4 regions of the Paenibacillus sp. A3M_27_13 genome follow, and region 1 is predicted to be linked to each of the others. Evidence: riboswitches for the same ligand, from Rfam matches in the RefSeq annotation. Region 1 holds a riboswitch; each other region holds the start of a gene.
What was found. A riboswitch is a leader RNA that binds a small molecule or an ion and turns the genes downstream of it on or off. The one in region 1 is predicted to bind thiamine pyrophosphate.
Positions count from the first base shown of each region.

Region 2: it holds a riboswitch for thiamine pyrophosphate, as region 1 does, so the genes downstream of both, thiC (phosphomethylpyrimidine synthase ThiC) here and NLX82_RS18245 (ABC transporter substrate-binding protein) in region 1, are expected to answer to the same signal.
Region 3: it holds a riboswitch for thiamine pyrophosphate, as region 1 does, so the genes downstream of both, NLX82_RS01190 (thiamine phosphate synthase) here and NLX82_RS18245 (ABC transporter substrate-binding protein) in region 1, are expected to answer to the same signal.
Region 4: it holds a riboswitch for thiamine pyrophosphate, as region 1 does, so the genes downstream of both, tenA (thiaminase II) here and NLX82_RS18245 (ABC transporter substrate-binding protein) in region 1, are expected to answer to the same signal.

Region 1 covers NZ_JANAVE010000005.1:52,909-58,022, reverse strand. Annotated here, with positions in the region: gene NLX82_RS18255 (bifunctional 2',3'-cyclic-nucleotide 2'-phosphodiesterase/3'-nucleotidase) at 1-700, opposite strand, end outside; gene NLX82_RS18250 (pyridoxamine 5'-phosphate oxidase family protein) at 923-1,357, opposite strand; TPP riboswitch at 1,628-1,737, shown strand; gene NLX82_RS18245 (ABC transporter substrate-binding protein) at 1,929-2,972, shown strand; gene NLX82_RS18240 (MTH1187 family thiamine-binding protein) at 3,404-3,697, shown strand; gene NLX82_RS18235 (ABC transporter permease) at 3,694-4,470, shown strand; gene NLX82_RS18230 (ABC transporter ATP-binding protein) at 4,515-5,114, shown strand, end outside.
Region 2 covers NZ_JANAVE010000012.1:38,779-43,892, reverse strand. Annotated here, with positions in the region: gene NLX82_RS25575 (Fe-Mn family superoxide dismutase) at 1-50, opposite strand, end outside; gene NLX82_RS25570 (alpha/beta hydrolase) at 304-1,341, opposite strand; gene NLX82_RS25565 (IclR family transcriptional regulator) at 1,640-2,383, shown strand; TPP riboswitch at 2,539-2,651, shown strand; gene thiC (phosphomethylpyrimidine synthase ThiC) at 2,839-4,683, shown strand; gene NLX82_RS25555 (hypothetical protein) at 4,807-4,959, opposite strand.
Region 3 covers NZ_JANAVE010000001.1:271,337-276,450, reverse strand. Annotated here, with positions in the region: gene NLX82_RS01200 (hypothetical protein) at 1-687, shown strand, start outside; gene NLX82_RS01195 (ABC-F family ATP-binding cassette domain-containing protein) at 871-2,424, shown strand; TPP riboswitch at 2,518-2,626, shown strand; gene NLX82_RS01190 (thiamine phosphate synthase) at 2,891-3,484, shown strand; gene thiO (glycine oxidase ThiO) at 3,549-4,697, shown strand; gene thiS (sulfur carrier protein ThiS) at 4,694-4,897, shown strand; gene NLX82_RS01175 (thiazole synthase) at 4,900-5,114, shown strand, end outside.
Region 4 covers NZ_JANAVE010000004.1:100,971-106,084, reverse strand. Annotated here, with positions in the region: gene thiD (bifunctional hydroxymethylpyrimidine kinase/phosphomethylpyrimidine kinase) at 1-637, opposite strand, end outside; gene thiM (hydroxyethylthiazole kinase) at 634-1,476, opposite strand; gene tenA (thiaminase II) at 1,550-2,239, opposite strand; TPP riboswitch at 2,376-2,478, opposite strand; gene NLX82_RS16675 (NAD-dependent malic enzyme) at 2,571-4,292, opposite strand; gene NLX82_RS16670 (glycosyltransferase) at 4,798-5,114, shown strand, end outside.

The sequences.
Region 1 (5,114 bases):
GAGGAATAAACTTTTTCGCCGTTTCCACAATATCCTTCGTAACGACTTTATCCTTCAAATTGGCTTCATCCCACTGCATAATTTGTGGTGTGACCAAACCGATGACGCCCACTCTAAGGATGTGCTCTTGGCCCTTCTCGTCCGTTACCGTTTTATCAAGAATTCGATAAGGGGTAAAATAATTTTTAGTAGCTTGCCCCCCCTTGTCAACATAAACATTCGCATTTACGTAAGGAAAATCGGCTCCCTTGAGCGATTTCTCCAGAAAATCGAGACCGTAGTTGAATTCGTGGTTACCCACTGTCGCCGCATCATAGCCCATCAAGTTCATCATCTTGTAGACTGGATGGACACCGCCTTCTTTTTCATAGGTTTTGTTTCTGGCCATATAATCGCCTAATGGATTGCCCTGTAACAAATCACCGTTATCGAACAGCATGCTGTTTCTTGTTTCACTACGCGCCTGTTGGATCAAACCAGCTGTGCTAATCAAGCCATATTCGTTGGTTTCTTTGTCTGAATAGTAATCATAGTTCATCAGCGACGCATGAATATCCGTTGTTTCCATGATCCGCAAATTCACCGTAGCGCTATCGCGAGAATCGCTAGCTGCCCAGGATGGAGCGGCCGAAAACACCAGCATGCTACAAGCCACAACTGCTGCTGTAAACCCTTTAAACCAATTTTTACGAAATAACAAAATATACCCCTCCTCATTAAGGTGTATGCCTCATATACATACTTTTGCACATATATGTAAGCCTTGAACCCACCATTTCTATTTTAATCCAACGCCAGATAAAAGAGTAGTCATTTACTTAAATTATTTATGAAAAAATAATTAATTTTCTCAAAAAAATAAAAAGCCAGCAAACCTCCTAAAAAACTCGGAGATTCACCGGCTTATCCATTTATATTCGTATTACTTCTTCCAAACCTGGCGCTCAGATTGCTGACCCACATACTCAATGCGTGTCGGATTCACGTCCAGAATGACATAATCGGGATCATCCGGTCCGGAAAACCATTCCTTCAAGGAATCGTTCCACACTTGTTTGCGCAGCCCCTCATCAGCTGTGATCTGGACGGTAGCCTCCACTTCTACGACTTCCTTCGTACCGCCAACTTCATAACCCAGCAGCAGATAAGCATTCGGATTGTCCTTTAGCTCCTCTACTTTATGCGTTTTGCGATCTGTCGCCAGATGAATGTTCATTCCATCGTTAAAAAGGGCCATATAGCGTACTTTCGGTTTGCCACCCTCTACCGTACCTAACGAGCAAAATTTGTTGTTATCCAAAGCCTTCACAATGGCTTGTTCCAGTTGGTTGCGATCCAATGTTTCCGTTTTACCCACAGTACAACAACTCCTTTTCACGAATTAGAATTCTCTACGGCCACGCCATTGGGCACCAGCCCATCTGAACCTACTTGCGTAGCTGTTCTGAAAATAACATGACCGGATCGAATCGAATTGATTCATGCTCATTTTCAGATCAAAGCTCACAGTAAAAGTGTACCCTGTGGTTCGGCAAATGAACCGTCATCTCTCCCTTCATGCTGGACAGACCCGCATTCAAGGCATATAATCGTCGTAGTAAACCCGAATAAATGAACCCATTAAACCATACAATGCCAGGGGTGCTGGAATCGGCCGGCTGAGAGTGTGTCCCAAGACACTGACCCTTACAACCTGATCTGGGTAATGCCAGCGTAGGAATGCTTAAGCAAGATGTGCCTTTTTTACATAGGACCATCCCTTACTTTGGTATATACAAGCGCAAGCGTCCCGGAAACTCGGGGCGCTTTTTTTGTTGAAGATTAAGTTGTTGGAAAGATCGCATCCGGCAGATGTTATTTTTAGAAAATGGGGAACTTAAGCTGTCTGATTGGACGGATAACGGGTAATTAAAGGAGAGAACACAACGATGAAGCGCATGAAAATATTAAGCCTGGGACTGATCAGTCTGTGGCTCATGGCCCTGACCCTGACCGCTTGCGGTGGAAGTCCCCCCACATCCCAAGAAGCGGCTCCCGCTACCGACACTCAAACGTCTACTCCGGCAAAGGGGCTCAAAGATGTTAAAGTCGTGCTCGACTGGACACCCAATACGAATCATACGGGACTCTATGTCGCTAAGGACAAAGGATTTTACGAAAAAGCGGGTTTGAATGTCCAAATTGTTCAACCTGGTTCAGGCGGAGCTGATCAAATGGTTGCTTCTAATGCTGCACCTTTTGGTATCAGCTACCAAGAAGGCGTCACACAGGCTCGTACGCAAGGCGTGCCGCTTGTATCCATCGCTGCGGTGATTCAGCATAATACCTCAGGCTTCGCAGCCCCGGTAGATCGTGGAATTAAGAGCCCGAAAGATTTTGAAGGTAAAAAATACGGCGGTTGGGGCTCTCCCGTAGAAGAAGCGGTCATGAAATCCATCATGGATTCAGACAAAGGCGATGTGAGCAAAGTGAAGATCATCAACATGGGCAATGCAGACTATTTTACAGCCGTGAAGCGGGATATCGACTTTGCCTGGATTTTCTACGCATGGACCGGAATCGAGGCCCAGCTTCGAGGTGAGCCATTGGATATGCTGTATGTAAAAGATTATTCCAAAAGCCTCGATTACTATACACCTGTAATTGTGAGCAACGAACAGACAATAAAAAATGATCCCGAGCTGGTCAAAGCGTTCATGGACGCTACCGCACAAGGCTATGAATACACTATCGCTCATCCGGAAGAAGCCGCAGACATCTTAAGCAAAGCTGTACCGGAGCTGGATAAAAAACTGGTGCTTGCCAGCCAAAAATGGCTAAGCCCGCGTTATCAGGACGATGCAGCGCAATGGGGTGTGCAAAAAGCGGAGGTATGGCAAAACTATTCGGACTGGATGTACGAACGCAAGCTGCTCAGCAAGCCTTTGGAAGTCGATAAAGCCTTCACAAACGGTTTCCTGCCCAAGCGTTGATCATTTGTTAAAACGCTAAATAAGACTGAACTAGAGAAGTGAACGAGGCGCCACTACGCAGTCGGATGGTGCTTCCCATCGCTGCTGTACCCAGATTTCTTTTATGAATATCCAGAGGTTGAAATCTGGGTACAAAGGCGAACGCTAACGCTTGTACAGCACCATTTCGCCCACTTCGTTCTCGTTCTACTTGGTTTATTCTTTAGTTTTTCATATTATCTAAGCGCTAAGTAGGTGCGCTTGTGTGTTAAAAATGCCACACAAACCAGCTTTAAAAATAGGGTGCTTTTAAGGCGGTTGGCAGCGTAGTGGTTCATTTGAATCTGGAGAAGCGAAGCGATCGTAAGATCAAATGAAACGCGAAGCGGTCTCCCCGCCTTAAACCAATTTATTTTCCTATAACTTAAACAATAAAGGACAGGTGAATTTGCATGGCTAACACACTGCTCAGTATTCAAGTAATCCCTAAAACTCCTAATAACGAGGACTCTTACACGTATGTAGATAAGGCGATCGAGGTCATTCAGCGCTCCGGTGTCAAACATCAGGTGAATCCATTGGATACGACCATGGAGGGCGAGCTCGACGAGTTGCTGAAAGTGGTTAAAGAAATGCACGAGGCTTTGACGGAAGCGGGCAGTCCCAGCGTCATTTCACAGATCAAAATCGCACATAACCTACAAGGCATCAGCATGAACAAGCTGACCGAGAAATATCGCCCATGAATCCGAAAGGCAAGAACGCATCCTGGTGGAAAAGCGTATGGCCGCCCTTTGTGGCGGTCCTCTTCTTTTTAGCGGCCTGGCAGGGGGCGGTTTCCTATTTGCATGTTGAATCCTGGCTGCTGCCTGCTCCATCCCTCATCGTACAAGAGGGCATGGCCCAGACGGCGCTGCTTGGTGCCCATACATGGGCTACGATTCGTCTGACACTTGCGGGATTCGCGATAGGGACAGCAACGGGACTGTTGATCGCCATCGTTCTTCATACAATCCCTTTTCTCAAATCCGCCCTGTATCCGCTGCTTATTCTGAGCCAAAACATTCCAATCATCGCCCTGGGACCGCTGCTCATGGTGTGGTTTGGTTTTGGCGTGCTGCCCAAGCTGATGGTCATTACCCTAGTATGCTTTTTCCCCGTGGCTGTAGCGGCCATGGACGGGCTGACTCGAACAGACCGTACGATGATGAACTATATGCGGATGTCGGGTGCAAGCCGCATGGCTATTTTTATGAAGCTGGAGCTGCCACATTCCCTGCCGCAAGTCTTTTCTGGCGTTAAAATTGCTGCTACCTATAGTGTGATGGGTGCGATCATTGCGGAATGGATCGGAGCTAGTGAAGGAATTGGATATTATATGCTGCTGCAAAAATCGGCCTATCGCACGGACCTCATTTTTGCCGCCATCGGCATTATTGTTGCACTCAGCTTACTCATGTTTGTGGTTATTTTACTACTGGAGAAATGGCTGGTTCGCTGGAAACCCGATCGAGAGTAGCTTCCTCCTTGAATTACATACAGCAAAGAAAGGACGTGGCGCGTATGAGTCTGCATCCGACTGACTTATCATCATACAACGTGGCTAATGAACAACGAACCGGGGAACAGCAGAGTCCTTCAACCGCTCCTCCTGCTTTGGAATTGGACGGGATCAGCCTCGCCTTCCGCGAAAAGCGAAGCCTACTGCCCGTACTGCAGGATGTATCCCTCACAGTCAAGCCAGGAGAATTCGTTTCCCTCATCGGTCCGTCAGGCAGCGGCAAAAGCACGCTGTTTCACATCATCGGCGGGCTACTCAAACCACAGCAGGGACGTATCCGTATGCACGGACGGGACATGACTGGTGAACGTGGGCATATCAGCTATATGCCGCAGCAGCCCGCCCTTTTCCCGTGGCGTACCACGCTGGACAACGTACTGCTTGGGCAGGAAAATGCTCCACGTAAAAATACAGCAGTACCCCCTCAGTACGCCAGTGAACGCGAGCGTCGCAAAGAAGCCTTGCAATGGCTCGAACAGGTTGGACTTGGTAAATTCGCCAAGGCGTATCCACATACGCTGTCTGGTGGAATGCAACAGCGCGCAGCCTTTCTTCGCGCACTGCTCAGCCCACAGGAATTAATGCTGCTGGATGAGCCGTTC
Region 2 (5,114 bases), on a different contig from region 1:
ATTTCCTCCAGCACACGTAAGGGCAGGAAAGACCCATAAGTACTCAGCATCGTTTTTTTACCTCCCGTATCCTACTATGGCTATCCGGCGGATCTGGCAGATCTGCCCTGGATGCATACGTACCCAGTATATTCGCTGTCTCATCAGGAATATGTCTATGAACTCCCTTAATCCGGTCACATCTGTTACGTAAAACAATGAATACCCATGGAAAACGAAAAAGAAGCCCAGCTACGGCACGGGTTAAGTGTCCATAGGCAGGCTTCTTCCAGGCGAAGAATAGAATACAGTTCTTCGAAAAATTTACTTCGTAGTCGTTTGTTTGTGGGCATCAGCGATGGTTTTCTTGTCCTCCAGCTCCTGTACACTGCTTAGAAACGTCGATACCCGTCGCAAATATTCACGAGGGTGCTCTCTGAAAATAAGCTCATGTATCCCGTTTTTAACAATCCATACACTGGAAAGCGGGTTGGTTTGATTGGCAGCGAGCTTTTCCGCAATAGGATAAGGAGCTTTTTCATCCTGTGTACCATGCACAAACATGATCGGGAACGGATAGTTTTCCTTTTTAACTTCCTGATATGGAATTTGATGCAAGCTGGTTCCGTTCAAGACTGGAAACAGCAACTCCAGAATTTCCAAAGACGGATGTCTTGGCAGATTAATTTGATTGTGAATGTTATGGTACAGCGTATCTGGCTCCAGCAGGAAGGTGCTGTCCAAAATCATTGCGTCCACATCCTTGGTTTGCAAGCCCGCCTGAAGAGCGGTTCCTGCCCCCATGGAGAAGCCCCATACGATAATCTCCGACGAGCCGCGTTGCTTCGCAAGCTGAATTGCTCCGAGGAGCTGTTGGGATTCTGCTTTGCCTCCGGTTGCGACTGCTTTGCTGTTTTGTGACGCAAATCCATAATCGAACATGACCACATTAAAGTTCAAACTGTGGGCATAATGCGCCAGATCATACATGGGAATCCAGCTTTCTTCGCGGTTAGCCCCATAGCCATGACTGAAAATAATCGTTTTCCGCGATTGGTCCGCCGGGATATACCAGCCTTGTACCATGCGGCTACCATCCTTGGCAGGGAAGCTGACTTCCTCATAAGGCATGCTTTTAGCCTGCATCGGATTAGAGTACAGTGGTGCAACGGTGGGATTCGTAAGTACCCATGCGATGTAAGCATGCAAGGCAATAAAACAAAACAACAGAAAAAAGACGACCGACAGCAGCAGAGCAATCACAACGTGCTTGAACCGCAGCAGACGGGGATTAAAGAGTGGGGTGGACGGCTCCTGAACAGCGGTCTGTAGCTGAGCGTTGCGCTGGGATGTCGAAATCATGTAAGAGCCTCCTTATATAAAATTGATCTTCGTTTCATAGAATTTAGGTATAATTCCACTTGAAAATAGTAGTGTAGATCCGTATAGATACCTATTATCGTATGATGGGGATTATCCAAAGTCAACGCCTGAACCGGAAAAGTAAAAATGATGCAAAGAATTGTCGATGTTTGTTCTCGTTCTGTAATATGGTTGTCACAAAAACATCGGTTTACAGTAGCCGCGACTATTCTATATAATTTATGTAACCATGTTTCATAGTGTGAAACGAATATGGATACAAGAGGAGCGGTTCACGATGGAAGACCGTAAATTAACCGTTCGCGCTGTAGAGCGTGCACTTGATATACTGCTGTGTTTTACCGCAGATTCGGATCTTGGCCTGACGGAGATTGCCTCCAAAATTGGTCTACATAAAAGCACGGTTCATCGGCTGCTGACTACGTTGGAGGATCGGGGCTTTGTCGTTCGGAATGCCGAAACGGAAAAATATCGACTTGGCTTCCGCATTTGGGAGCTATCCACGCACTTGTCCCAAAGCGACGAGCCGGCGGTGTTGTTACAGCCTGCAATGGAAGGACTACGTGATCGTCTGGGCGAGACGGTCAGCTTGTACTTACGGGACGGCAGCATGCGTATTCGCATACAAGCCGTGCAGAGCAATCAGGCGATCCGCAGGGTTGCGCCTGTAGGTGCGCGTATGCCGCTGGCTGTAGGGGCCTCCAGCAAAGTGCTGGCAGCCTTTATGCCGCCGCAGGAGCTGGAAGCCCTGCTAAGCGGGGATGAATGGCCGTCCTCAGTAGACCCGGAGGTCTATAAAGCCCAGCTGCAGGACATTCGCGAGAAGGGCTATGCGACCAGCTATGAAGAACGGGAGCCAGGGGCTGCTGCTGTGGCTGCCCCAATTGTAAACCGGAAGGGACAGGTCACTGCGGCTTTATCTGTATCCGGTCCGGTCAGTCGGCTTGCACCCGAGACGCTACATGACTTTGCTCCGATTTTGATTGAAGCGGCGAAGGAAATGGGGCTTATGCTTCCGTAACAAGAATGAACACAGTTGAAGCAAGCAGAGTGATTTGATGGGGAGCGTCTCCTTGGTAAAGGGAACCTAGAAGGGTTGCCAAAGCCATAAATTTAAAGTAGTCTGGTAAGGATGGCGGGATATCTGTTATAGCCGCCTCATGTGAATAGAAGTATCACAGTTACTGGGGGAGCCTGTAATGCCGGGCTGAGATGGAATCGTGCAAGATTCCGGACCCTTTGCACCTGATCTGGATCATACCAGCGTAGGGAAGTAATCGGCCATTGAAATGTATACGCGGCTGCTGTCTACGGTGACGCATTGGAATAGGATTATTCCACATGCGTACTGTCTGGATAGCTGCCTCGTTAGATTAGCCGGTTCCCTGGGGAACCGGCTTTTTTGCATAGATCAGCGCCACCCTGGGAATGGTTCCGGATCGGTGTGTCATTTCATCGAAACGGGAGGAATGGACAATGAAGCCGACAGAAGTAGAAGGAACAAAAGGAACAGAATTGAAATCAACAGAAGTAAGATTGGTAGGAACAAAAGAAGTTGAGGTAGAGAAGACAAACGGGGAGCAAGCCAGAGGGGTAACGCCCTTTCCAGGGAGCCGTAAGGTATATATTCAAGGCTCACGGCCGGACATTGCCGTGCCAGAGCGCGAAATTGCTCTTCATCCTACACATACGCCGCAGGGCACGGAGCATCATGAGCCATTGCGTGTGTACGATACGAGCGGTCCCATGACCGACGAAGCCTATCAGGTCGATATCCGTCAGGGCCTGCCTCCATTACGGCGAGCTTGGGCCCTGGAACGGGGCGATGTGGAGGCTTACGAGGGACGCGCCGTCAAACCGGAGGATAATGGACTGAAACCTGGCTCCAAACGGGAGACAGTTGAATTTCCCGGCGTGACCAACCGTCCGCTTCGTGCTTCGCAAGGTCGTACAGTGACGCAAATGCATTATGCGCGGCAAGGGATCATTACGCCCGAAATGGAATTTGCGGCGATCCGCGAAGGGGTGGAGCCTGAGTTTGTACGGCAGGAGTTGGCGGCTGGACGAGCCATTTTGCCTTCGAATATCAATCACCCGGAAAGTGAGCCAATGGTCATTGGGCGTCATTTTCACGTGAAGATCAATGCGAACATTGGTAATTCTGCGGTTACCTCCTCCATCGAGGAGGAAGTGGAGAAAATGACCTGGGCTGTGCGTTGGGGCTCGGATACAGTTATGGACCTGTCCACAGGCCGTAATATCCATACAACACGTGAATGGATCATTCGGAATTCTCCTGTACCGATTGGGACTGTACCGCTGTATCAGGCACTTGAAAAGGTGAACGGCGAAGCAGAAGCGCTGACGTGGGAGCTGTATCGCGATACGCTGATTGAGCAGGCGGAGCAGGGAGTGGACTATTTTACAATTCATGCGGGTGTATTGCTGCGGTATATACCGATGACGGCGAATAGAATGACGGGAATTGTATCCCGTGGTGGGTCGATCATGGCAGCCTGGTGCCTTGCGCACCATCAGGAGAATTTTTTGTATACGCATTTTGAAGAAATCTGCGAAATTATGAAAGCTTATGATGTGGCCTTTTCTCTCGGAGATGGTCTACGTCCGGGTAGCATCTATGATGCGAATGATGAAGCACAGTTTGCAGAGCTGGAAACGTTGGGCGAGCTAACGCAAATCGCCTGGAAGCATGATGTTCAGGTCATGATTGAAGGGCCAGGACATGTCCCTATGCATAAAATCAAAGAGAATGTGGATTTACAAATGGAGATTTGTAAGGAAGCTCCTTTCTATACCTTGGGGCCACTCACGACGGATATTGCCCCCGGATATGATCATATTACCTCAGCCATCGGGGCGGCGATGATCGGTTGGTTCGGGACGTCCATGCTGTGCTATGTTACGCCTAAAGAGCATTTGGGTCTGCCGAATAAGGATGATGTCCGCGAGGGTGTCATTACTTACAAAATTGCGGCACATGCTGCCGATCTGGCGAAGGGTCATCCACGGGCACAGCAGCGGGATGATGCTTTGTCCAAGGCACGCTTTGAGTTCCGCTGGCGGGACCAGTTCAATCTGTCGCTTGATCCCGAGCGGGCCTTGTCCTACCATGATGAAACGCTACCGGCAGAGGGCGCCAAGGAAGCACATTTTTGCTCGATGTGTGGTCCCAAATTTTGTAGTATGCGCATCACGCAGGACATTCGCGCTTATGCAGCGGATAAGGGGCTGAACACTCAAGAAGCAGTAGCTGCCGGGATGCGTGAGAAGGCAGAGCAGTATCGGGATGGCGGTCAGTAAAACGAACGTGTGAGTTTAGGAACAAATGAACTAAAAAAAGCCGTGGTTCTCTACAGTCGATGTAGGAAACTACGGCTTTTTAGCTTATGTAAAGTGGGATATTGCAACCGGATAAACGGCGCCTTATTTTTTACCCATTTTTTCATTCAAAATGTCCTGAAAGCTGAGCTTCTTCTCCGAGCTATCTTCTTTCTTCTGCATACTCACCGCGTTGGCACGTTGGTATTGGTGGTGAAAGGGCATCAGGGTGTGGACGGTTAAGTTCATTGTATTCATGTAGGTCATTCCTCCAATTCCATATTGTCAAATTCAGATTGAGTTGCTTAGAACGTCTGTATAGGACTATTTGTATGTACTTGATGTCGTGATGCTATGTAGGTTGCTTGGTAATGTTTCAATCATTATACCCACATTTTTTCAAAGTAAAACGC
Region 3 (5,114 bases), on a different contig from region 1:
TTATTGGATTACATACCAGCCATTGTAATTCTAGATTATGACGGTTATTATGCGTTCACTTCAGAAGCCTATACCGACGAGCATGGACAAGCTGCCATAGGTCCCAAATGGAGCGAAAAAAAGCCATATGCCTATGTTGATTCAGTAGGCAACAGTGTGGGGTTCACCTTGGATAATTATGTGCACGCATATGATGCGCGGAATCACAGGTGGGTGGAGGGCTTTCAAAAGGAACTTCAGGACCAGACCCCTATATCTTTACTGAATAATTCAGAAACTTTTGAGCAAATACGTCGTTCCACCATCGTTCGCAGCGTCCAAGAGGACCTGGCGCGAATTATTAATGTCCATAACGAAAAAGCTGCACGTAACGGCATAACTTATACGTTCACGCTACCGCTCATTCCGCAAGAGGAGTGGTACAACACAGTAGATGATGTGGGTCTGATCGCGTTTATCCAAGGCATTCCGGTCGGAGACAGGTATTACAATAACTATGGATTTGGTGGTGGGAGAGTCGTTAGAAAGCAAGACATTATAGGCGGCATAGAACCAGATACTGGGATGAAATATTTTTATAGAGATTCATGTCCAGCTCCCTTTAAAGCGAGTGAACGTTTTGCGGATGAAAAATCTGCAGCAGCTGCGGGATACTTTGAGTACAAATGTTATAATGGCTTAAAATAATCACCTTCATGGGTGGTTTTTCTTTTTTTAGGCAGATCCATATCAAAAACCTTAAAAATCGCTGTTTTCCATATTCCGATATGGTTGCAGAATGTGCTACAATAAAGCTTTGAAAGAAACGAAATGCATATGAAATAAGAACAGTCGGCAGCGCCGATGACAATAAGGAGCCAAAAACAGCTTATGAGTTTATTGACTGTAGAAAATGTATCTCACAACTTTGGGGACCGCGCATTATTTAAAAATGTTTCCTTTCGATTGCTTGCGGGGGAACGTGTAGGTTTGGTAGGAGCTAACGGTGTCGGTAAATCGACACTCATGAACATTCTGACTGGAAAATTGCTTAAGGATGAGGGTAAAGTGGAATGGACTCCACGTGTACGTTACGGCTATCTGGATCAGCATACCAAGCTGACACCGGGCAAAACGGTACGTGATGTTTTGAAAGACGCTTTTCTTCCTTTGTTGGAATTGGAAAAGGAAATGATGCAGATTACTGACAAAATGGGGGATGCTTCTCCTGAAGAGTTGGAAGTGCTGCTGGAACAGATGGGTGAAATTCAGGAGCAACTGGATATGGGGGATTTTTACCTCATTGATGTGAAGGTTGAAGAAATGGCGAATGGACTAGGTCTGTCGGCCATAGGACTGGACCGGGATGTATCTGCACTTAGCGGTGGGCAACGGACAAAGGTGCTTCTTGCTAAGTTGCTGTTGGAAAAGCCAAATGTCCTGCTGCTGGATGAGCCTACCAACTATTTGGATGTAGAGCATATTGAATGGCTTACGCGCTATTTGAAGGATTATCCCTATGCTTTTATTCTTATTTCACATGATACTGAGTTTATGAACCAGGTCGTTAATGTTATTTACCATCTTGAATTTGCCAAGATGACCCGTTATTCAGCTAACTATGAAAAGTTTCTTGAAATGGCGGATCTGAACAAAGCTCAGCATATTGATGCTTATGAGAAGCAACAGGACTTTATTAAGAAACAGGAAGATTTTATTCAGCGTAATAAAGCGCGTGCCTCTACATCAGGCCGAGCAAAGAGCCGTGAAAAGCAACTTGATCGGATCGAACGTATAGATAAGCCTGAAGAAGCTGCGAAGCCAACCTTTCAATTCAAAGAAGCACGTGCAAGCGGAAAGACGGTATTTGAGGGTATTGATTTTGAGATTGGTTATACGCATGCCCTTTTGCCTAAAATGTCCATGACGATTGAACGTGGCGAAAAGATTGCTATTGTTGGCTACAACGGTGTCGGTAAATCGACATTGCTCAAAACCATATTGGGAAAAATACCGCCAATCAGTGGAAAAACCTATCAAGGTGATTTTTTGCAGCCCGCTTATTTTGAGCAGGAAGTAAAGGCGGAGAAAATTACACCGATTGACGATGTGTGGAATGAATTCCCACATTTGAACCAGCATGAAGTACGAGCGCATTTGGCGCGTTGCGGTTTAAAGAATGAGCATATCACGCGTCCGCTATCTGCGCTCAGTGGTGGAGAACAGGCTAAAGTCCGTCTTTGCAAACTGTTAATGCGTGAAAGCAACTGGGTACTGTTCGATGAGCCTACCAACCACTTGGATGTTAAAGCTAAGGATGAGCTGAAACGTGCCTTGAAGGAATACAAAGGGACCGTATTGCTTGTATCTCACGAACCGGACTTTTACGAGGATTGGGTAACCAAAACGTGGAATGTGGAAGAGTGGTCAAGTAAAGTTAACTAACATCAACTAAATCCAATTCTGCATATTTCACACGAAGTGGGGTTTGCAGAATTAGGAAAATATGCTAAGCTATCTTTAGCTTATACAATAAAATAGTCACACTAGGGGAGCCGCCCATGCGGCTGAGACGGAATAAATGGATTTCGGACCCTTTGCACCTGATCTGGGTTATGCCAGCGTAGGGAAGTGAGCGCCGTACAAACAAGGCAACACCATCTTATTTTTGTTTGTGCGTGGGACGATACACGTATACGGATATCATTGTCCGTTCGATTATTGGACGTTCGTTAAACCACTTCCTTGGGGAAGTGGTTTTTTTGCGTTTCGTTCACTTTAAGTTGTTCGAGCTTCCGTAGACGATTCACATACAATCCTCTTTCATTACTGCTGGTAGACGTGACTGGCTAAGCTTAGATCTTTTAGTCCAATGTGAGGTGAAGACAAAATCGAATTACACGCAATTTCGATGGAAAAGGGCACTTTTGCACAAGCAGCCCAAGTGGCTGCTGTGATTTGTCCGTATGTTCATTATGTACACGCACGTTTAAAACAGAATGGTGCCTCTGCATTGCTATCTTTGACTCGCAGCATGGTGGAGCAGGGAGTTCCTTTGCAACAAATTGTAGTAAATGATCGTGTGGATGTAGCTTTACTTACTTTGGTTGGAGCCGTCCAGCTACCAGCTAATGGATTACCTGTAGCGGATGTGAAAAGCCTACTTCCAAAGGGTACACGCTGTGGAGTATCTGTGCATTCCTTGAAGGAGGCGCAGACTGCCGAGCGGGTAGGAGCGGACTATGTACTTTATGGTCACATATATGAGACCCATTGTAAGCCCGGTATTGTACCACGGGGTTTAGCTCAGCTTGAACATATTTGCAGGCTGTCGAACATTCCGGTGATCGCGCTGGGCGGCATACAACCGCACCATATCCCGGAGCTTTATAGGGCCGGAGCAAGCGGAATTGCGGTGATGTCTGGTATATGGGAGGCTGAGTCGCCCGTTGCAGCTGCGCTGGAATATAGGCGAATGGCAGATCTTGTAGTTCACAACCTGTAGCGAGAAAACGAGAGTAGAGGCAAGCTGAAAGCAGAATGGTTTATGGAGAGGAGACACGGAACAAATGCCAAAGATACACACAGAGGCAAGAGCGATAGGACACGCTGAATGCTTGGTCATAGGTGGAGGTGTCATCGGCAGTTCCATTGCTTACCATGTGGCCAAGGAGGGAAGAAGTACGATCATGCTGGAACGATTGATCCCGGGTGAGGGAGCCTCAGGAGCAGCGGTTGGAATGCTGGCAGCGGAAAGTGAAGAGTTCACCGACTCTGAGCTGGCACGGTTTGCTCGCATAAGTCGAGACGCATTCCCTGAGCTTGTCTGTGATCTGGAGCGTTTGTCAGGTATTTCGGTGGAATTCCGTACAGAAGGATTTGTGACTCCTTTCCGTACGGAAACTGAAGGCCAAAAACGCTGGAAAGCTGCTAAAACGCGAGAGGATGATTGTCCTATCTGGTGGGATGCGAAGGAATTGGCCCGACGAATTCCAGGTTTGGATGAACAAGCGATCGGGGCAATATATCGTTCAAAAGAGACACAAGTGGCTCCTGTCCAGCTTTGCCGTGCTTATGCAGGTGCTGCTGCGGTGCTGGGGGCAACGGTATGGTCTGGTACACAGGCAGAGCAACTGGTCATACAGAATGGTCGAGTTTGCGGTGTTCGAACAGATAGTGGCTTTTTTTCCTGCGATCAGGTCATTATTGCCGGAGGCTTGGATAGCATGAAATTGCTAGCGCAGGTTGGATTTGAATATCCACTTTATCCGGTCAAGGGCGAAGCGGTAGCGGTCTCCTTGAAGGATCACCCGTTAGAATACACCATTTATGCTGATGATATTTACCTCGTGCCTAAACAGAATAACGAGCTTTGGATTGGGGCAACGAGCCTTCCGCATCAATATGACGAAGAGGTGACCGTAGGAGGCTTGGAGGGGTTGCTGGCACGTGCCTCTGCTTGGCTGCCGCGCGTCCGTGAAGCTTCTTTTATACGCACTTGGGCGGGCTTACGTCCGCAGGCCGCATCAGGTCATCCTTTTATAGGCACTGTCCCTGGGGTCGAGGGCGTATATGCTGCCGTCGGGCATTATCGCAACGGTGTCCTGCTGAGTGATGCTACCGGGCGTGCGCTGGCAGCTATGCTTAATGGGGCTGGTGCAGCTGAACTTGGGATAAGTAGATTTTCTTCTGAGCTCCTCAAGGAGGAAAGCTTATGAAGCTGACGATTAACGGCCAGAGCCTGACCTTTTCTAATCGAATCACTCATGTGGATCAATTGCTACATGAGCTTGATGTAAAGGTGAAAACTGTAGTGGTAGAGCTGAATCGGCGTATATTGACCCGTGAAGATCATGATGAAGCAGTACTGAAGGATGGAGATTGCCTAGAGATTGTACATTTTGTGGGAGGCGGTTGATCATGTTAACCATTGGAAAAGCATCTTTTACCTCAAGGTTGTTGTTGGGAACAGGAAAATTCACTGATCTGGATATCCAATCCCAAGCCGTAGAGGCTGCTGAGACGGAAATATTGACGTTTGCTGTACGGAGATTGAACTTGGAGGAACGGGATAAGCAGCATTTTCTCGATATGCTGGATTTGAGCCGATATACACTTCTTCCCAACACAGCAGG
Region 4 (5,114 bases), on a different contig from region 1:
GGACAGTCCGTACCCGCTTGCCGCTCAGCTCTGTAAAGGCGGTTCCGTCAAAGAGCAGGTCCACAATCTGTTCGCTGCTCTCGCTCTCGTCAGCGTGGCCACCCTTGATCACAACGAAATTTGGTCCCATACTGCTAATATGTCTCGCAGCCTCGCGGCGATCCTCCATCGTACGGATGCTGATCCCTGTCAGGGCTTCCGCCTCCGGGATATTCGGTGTAACGACCAGGGCTAAGGGAAACAGGTCGTCCTTCAAAGCCTGCACCGCTTCCAGTTGCAGCAGTTCAGCGCCTCCCTTGGCAATCATCACGGGATCGACGACAACCTTTTTCCAGCCGAACTTTCGAATCTGCTTGCTCACAAGACGGATGATGCCCGCATTAAACAGCATGCCAGTCTTCAGGGCATCCACTCCAAGGTCTAATCCTACAGCTTCGATCTGTTCCGCTGTTGCTTCCTGTGGCAGCGGATATACGCCGTGGACCCCTAAAGTATTCTGTACGGTAATGGCCGTAATAGCCGACATGCCGTAAACGCCAAGCTCCTGAAAGGTTTTGAGATCGGCTTGAATCCCGGCCCCGCCGCCACTGTCCGAACCGGCAATCGTCAGTGCTCTGGGTACACGAACGTCTGTCATCGCGCACCACCTGCTGTGGTTGTTCCGGCTTCACGGACAGTGACATGCCCCTCTAGCGAACCTGTATGTAGTTTGGCGAGCTCGTCGAGAAAGGCAATCTGGAAGCTGCCGGGCCCCAGCTCTGCGGTACGTGCTGCGGCTCGGGAAGCTGCTGCACCGTAAAATGCCAAGCCTGCTGTACCTGCGAGCAGCAGGTTGGGTTCAACAGCTGCAAAGGCACCTAACACAGAGGTCAGCAGGCAGCCTGCTCCGGTTACCTTCGTGAGCAGCGCGTCTCCACCGCTTATCATTCGTGCTTCGGCCCCATCGGTGATGACGTCCTCTTTTCCAGTAATGACAACCATTGTATTGAGCGTTTGAGCAGCCCGAATTGCCAGATCGACATTTCCGCTGTCAGCACTGTCACCAGCATCTACGCCTTTAATCTCACGCGCTTCTCCAACAAGATGCGCGACTTCGGCTGCATTGCCCCGCACCAATGAGATTTTGACTTCTCTCAGGATTCGCAGTGCCGATTCGGTTCTAAAGCTCGTTGCTCCCGCACCGACCGGATCTAGCAGGACCGGAACACCGTGTGCATTCGCCGATTGTCCAGCAATGATCATGGCATCCACCAGTTCGCGGTTCAGCGTACCGATGTTTAACACGATGGCTCCCGCTATTTTTGCCATGTCTGCTACTTCCTCGGGTGCATAGGCCATCACCGGGGAGGCGCCCAATGCATACAGGCCGTTGGCCGTAAAGTTAGTGACTACCACATTGGTCATATTGTGAACGAGGGGTTTGCTGTTTTGTACCTTCGTCAGGAGATCCGAATAACTTTTTTCCCATGTACTCATAATGATTATCCTCTCTATAGTTGGTGGTTCAAAGGGCATTAACTGTACTTCACGCATCGAATTGCCAGGCTGACTATTCCAAGACCGCTGCCTGTATCTGGACCGGCCATTCTTCCTGCTTATAGGCCATGTCCCAGAACTTATATTCCAGCTGGCAGCTCAGTATAAAATGCTCAATCATCCGCTCTCGCTCAGCAGCCGTTGCGCCTTCCGCCCAAGCATCTACACGTTCTCGGAACTTGAGTGTTGTATCATCAAGCTGGTCTCCATAGAAGCCCATCCATTCATAGAACGGATGGGACTCATCCGGCTTTACTTCATCCAGCAGTCTGCGACCAATCTCGGCATACGTCCACATACATGGCAGCAGCACAGCCAAGATCTCGCTCAGGCTACCCTCATGCGCAACCGTCAGCATGTGACGGATATAGTGATGAGCCGACGGAGCGAGCGGATATCCCTGCAACTCTTCATAGCTCACCCCTGCGACAGCACAGAAATTTTGATGCGGATGAACCTCGCTGTGGAGAATAAAAGAGATTTGTTCATTAAATACAGCCATGTCCTCCCGATTCGTGCATTTGGAGATTGCGATGCCGTATATCCGCATGTAGGCGTTCAAATATTCAAAGTCCTGTTTTACATAGTGAATCAGCTGTCCCCTTGTCAAACTTCCTTCAGCAATACCTCTCACAAAGGGATGCTCAAAAATCGCTTGAAAAATGCCGTCCGCCTGCCGACGGAGTTCTTGTGTAAAACTCAATTTCCCCACCTCCATTAAATTGAAGAGCAAGAAGTCCTGTAAGAATATAATTCCGGAACAACGCTAAAAAGCCGCCCCGGAAAAATGGAGCGGCTTCAACAATAGGCCCAATACGCAAAAAACGCTTGAAACCTTATATACGAAGGCTCCACTTTCCTACGCTAGTACGAACTAGATCAGGTTCAAAGGGTCCAAGATACGCTCTTGTCTCAGCCATAGTGGCTCCCCTAGTGGACTTCTATTCTTTTGACTATTACTGTACATTCGTTCATATGCTATGTCAAACATAGTGTACAAAATATTAAATTTCCTCTAGTTAGGTGTTTTGGGCTTAGTGAGGGTGATGAATTACACTTTCCACTGCTTTGACCTTGGCATATTTCGGTTTCCACATTGCATCTTGTATAGCTTGTTCCACATCTGAAATGTGCGCCTGCGCTACCTGATCCTGAATCGCGGCTTTTGCAACCGCAATCGCAACAGCGTACGAAACTTCGCGTAATTTTCGGATATGAGGGAGTAGCGCACCGCCAGGCGTATTCGAATCTACACCATTGGCAACAGCAACTGCTGCCGCTGTAAACATCGCAGGGGTAATCCTTTTGGCTTTAACCACAATCGCACCCAGACCCAGTCCCGGAAAAACAAAGGCATTGTTCGCCTGTCCAATCTCAAAATTTGTATCGTTATAGGTAACGGGCTCAAAAGGACTTCCGGTTGCGATCAGTGCTCTGCCATCTGTCCACCGGATCAAATCCTCGGGTACTGCTTCTGCAAGGTTTGTAGGATTGGACATGGGCATAATGATCGGGCGTTCTACATGCTTTGCCATCTCCTTGATGATCTCTTCAGAAAAGGCACCTGCTACACCGGAAGTTCCAATCAATATCGTAGGCTTCACCTGACGGATGACCTCCAGTAGCGGTATTTTGCCGTCACCCGACCGGGTCCATGAGCTGACTTCATCCTTTTTGCGCACATACGGTTTCTGATACTCCAATACGTCTTCCATATCTTCCGTTAACAGCCCGCGATAATCAAAGGCCCAAAAGGACTTGAATGAATCATCTACGGAAAGGCCATCCTCGATCATAGCGCCCCGAATTTGATCAGCGTTACCGATCCCTGCAGCCCCTGGGCCGAAAACAAGTATTTTTTGTTCACGCAGCGGAGTCTTGGTGACACCCACCGCCGAAAGAATCGCAGCCAGGGTCACTGCTCCTGTACCTTGTATATCATCGTTGAAGGTGAGTATGCTTTGACCGTATTTTCCTATAATATGGCGCGCATTAACGCTACCCACATCTTCCCAATGTAAAAGCGCCTTCGGGAATTGCGCTAACGTTTTGCTGATAAAAGTATCAATAAACTGGTTATAGGCTTCTCCGCGAACTCGTTTATGGCGGTTTCCGATGTACAGTGGATCATTCAGCAGCTTTTCATTATTCGTGCCTACATCCAGTACAATTGGCAGCACCCGCCCAGGATGAATGCCTGCCGCAGCCGTATATACTGCAAGCTTGCCAATAGCAATGTTAATCCCCCCGACGCCCCAGTCACCAATCCCCAAAATACTTTCGGAATCTGTCACGACAATCAGATCCACATCATGGCCGCTCAAACCAGAATTATGGAATGCTTGTCCAATACCGTTCGGGTTATCTATCGACAAATATACGCCTCCAGGGCGGTTATACTCGTGACTATATTCTTGAATCGCGGTTCCTACGGTCGGCGTGTAGACTACGGGCAGCATTTCACTCAAATGATCGGTTAGCAGCCGGTAGTAGAGTACGACATTTCGGTTGTGAAGGTCGTTGAGAGAAGCATTTTTACGCAGCATGGTGGGTTGTGCGAGAAACTGCTGATATGCCCGTACGCTCTGTTTCTCCAATGAAAGGACGGTTGGAGGAAGGATTCCTTCCAAACCCAGCTCCTTGCGTTCTTCTTCTGTAAAAGCGACACCTTTGTTCAAAAGGGGATTTGCCAACACATCCTTTCCCCGTAATGGAGTAGATAATGACCCATCGCGATTGACATAAAATGCTTCCATAGAAAGACCTTCCTTCTCTTCATTTTCATATTGTAAGAATTTCACAAAATTCGATTTCAGTCGCTCCGAAGTGCAAGATATAGACGAACTAAACCATTTCGATCTATATCTTGTTCATTGAAAGTCGCTTATCGGATTTTTGCAAAATCCTCAAGATGACATGTTGTCCATAGTATGGACGTGCGAATCTGTTTTATTCTTCTATTTATCTATGACAAAATAACCATATATTCTTCCTTCTGTTGATCTAAAAGAACTAATTTTCGATATGGATGCGCTAACTTATTCTGATGGTTTTGGTTCTAATGAATCAGGTCTAAATACTCTGTTTTTATCAAATATGAAAATCAGTTTTTCTTCTCTTATATCCTTATATATCATGGAGTGTCAGCTATTTTGTTAAGGAAATATGAAGTATTTGGACATTAATTTAACTCCTATAAGCAAACATTCTTAATTCTTTTTCAACAAAATAGAACTATTCGGAGGAAAAGGAGAGGTTTGTGTGCAGGGACCTATAGCCATTTTTAGCGATAACGACAGGGCTATTGATTATCCCAATGTGATTTGTTTTTACCAATATATACAGTGCGAGGACACGGAGGCAGCTTCAGTCTACGAGAACGCATGTTGTTGCCTGATTGATTATAGGGAGCCGGGGCAGGCGGTGCGGAAAGCCAATCAGATCCGTAGCCAATTTCCGCAAATGCCATTGTTACTGGTGACGGATGTAACAATTCCGTTCAGTGATCAGCATATGGTGCAAATCACCGGAGTAGGCCGTTTGCGCCTGCTATTTTGGCAAGCCAATGACACCGAAGA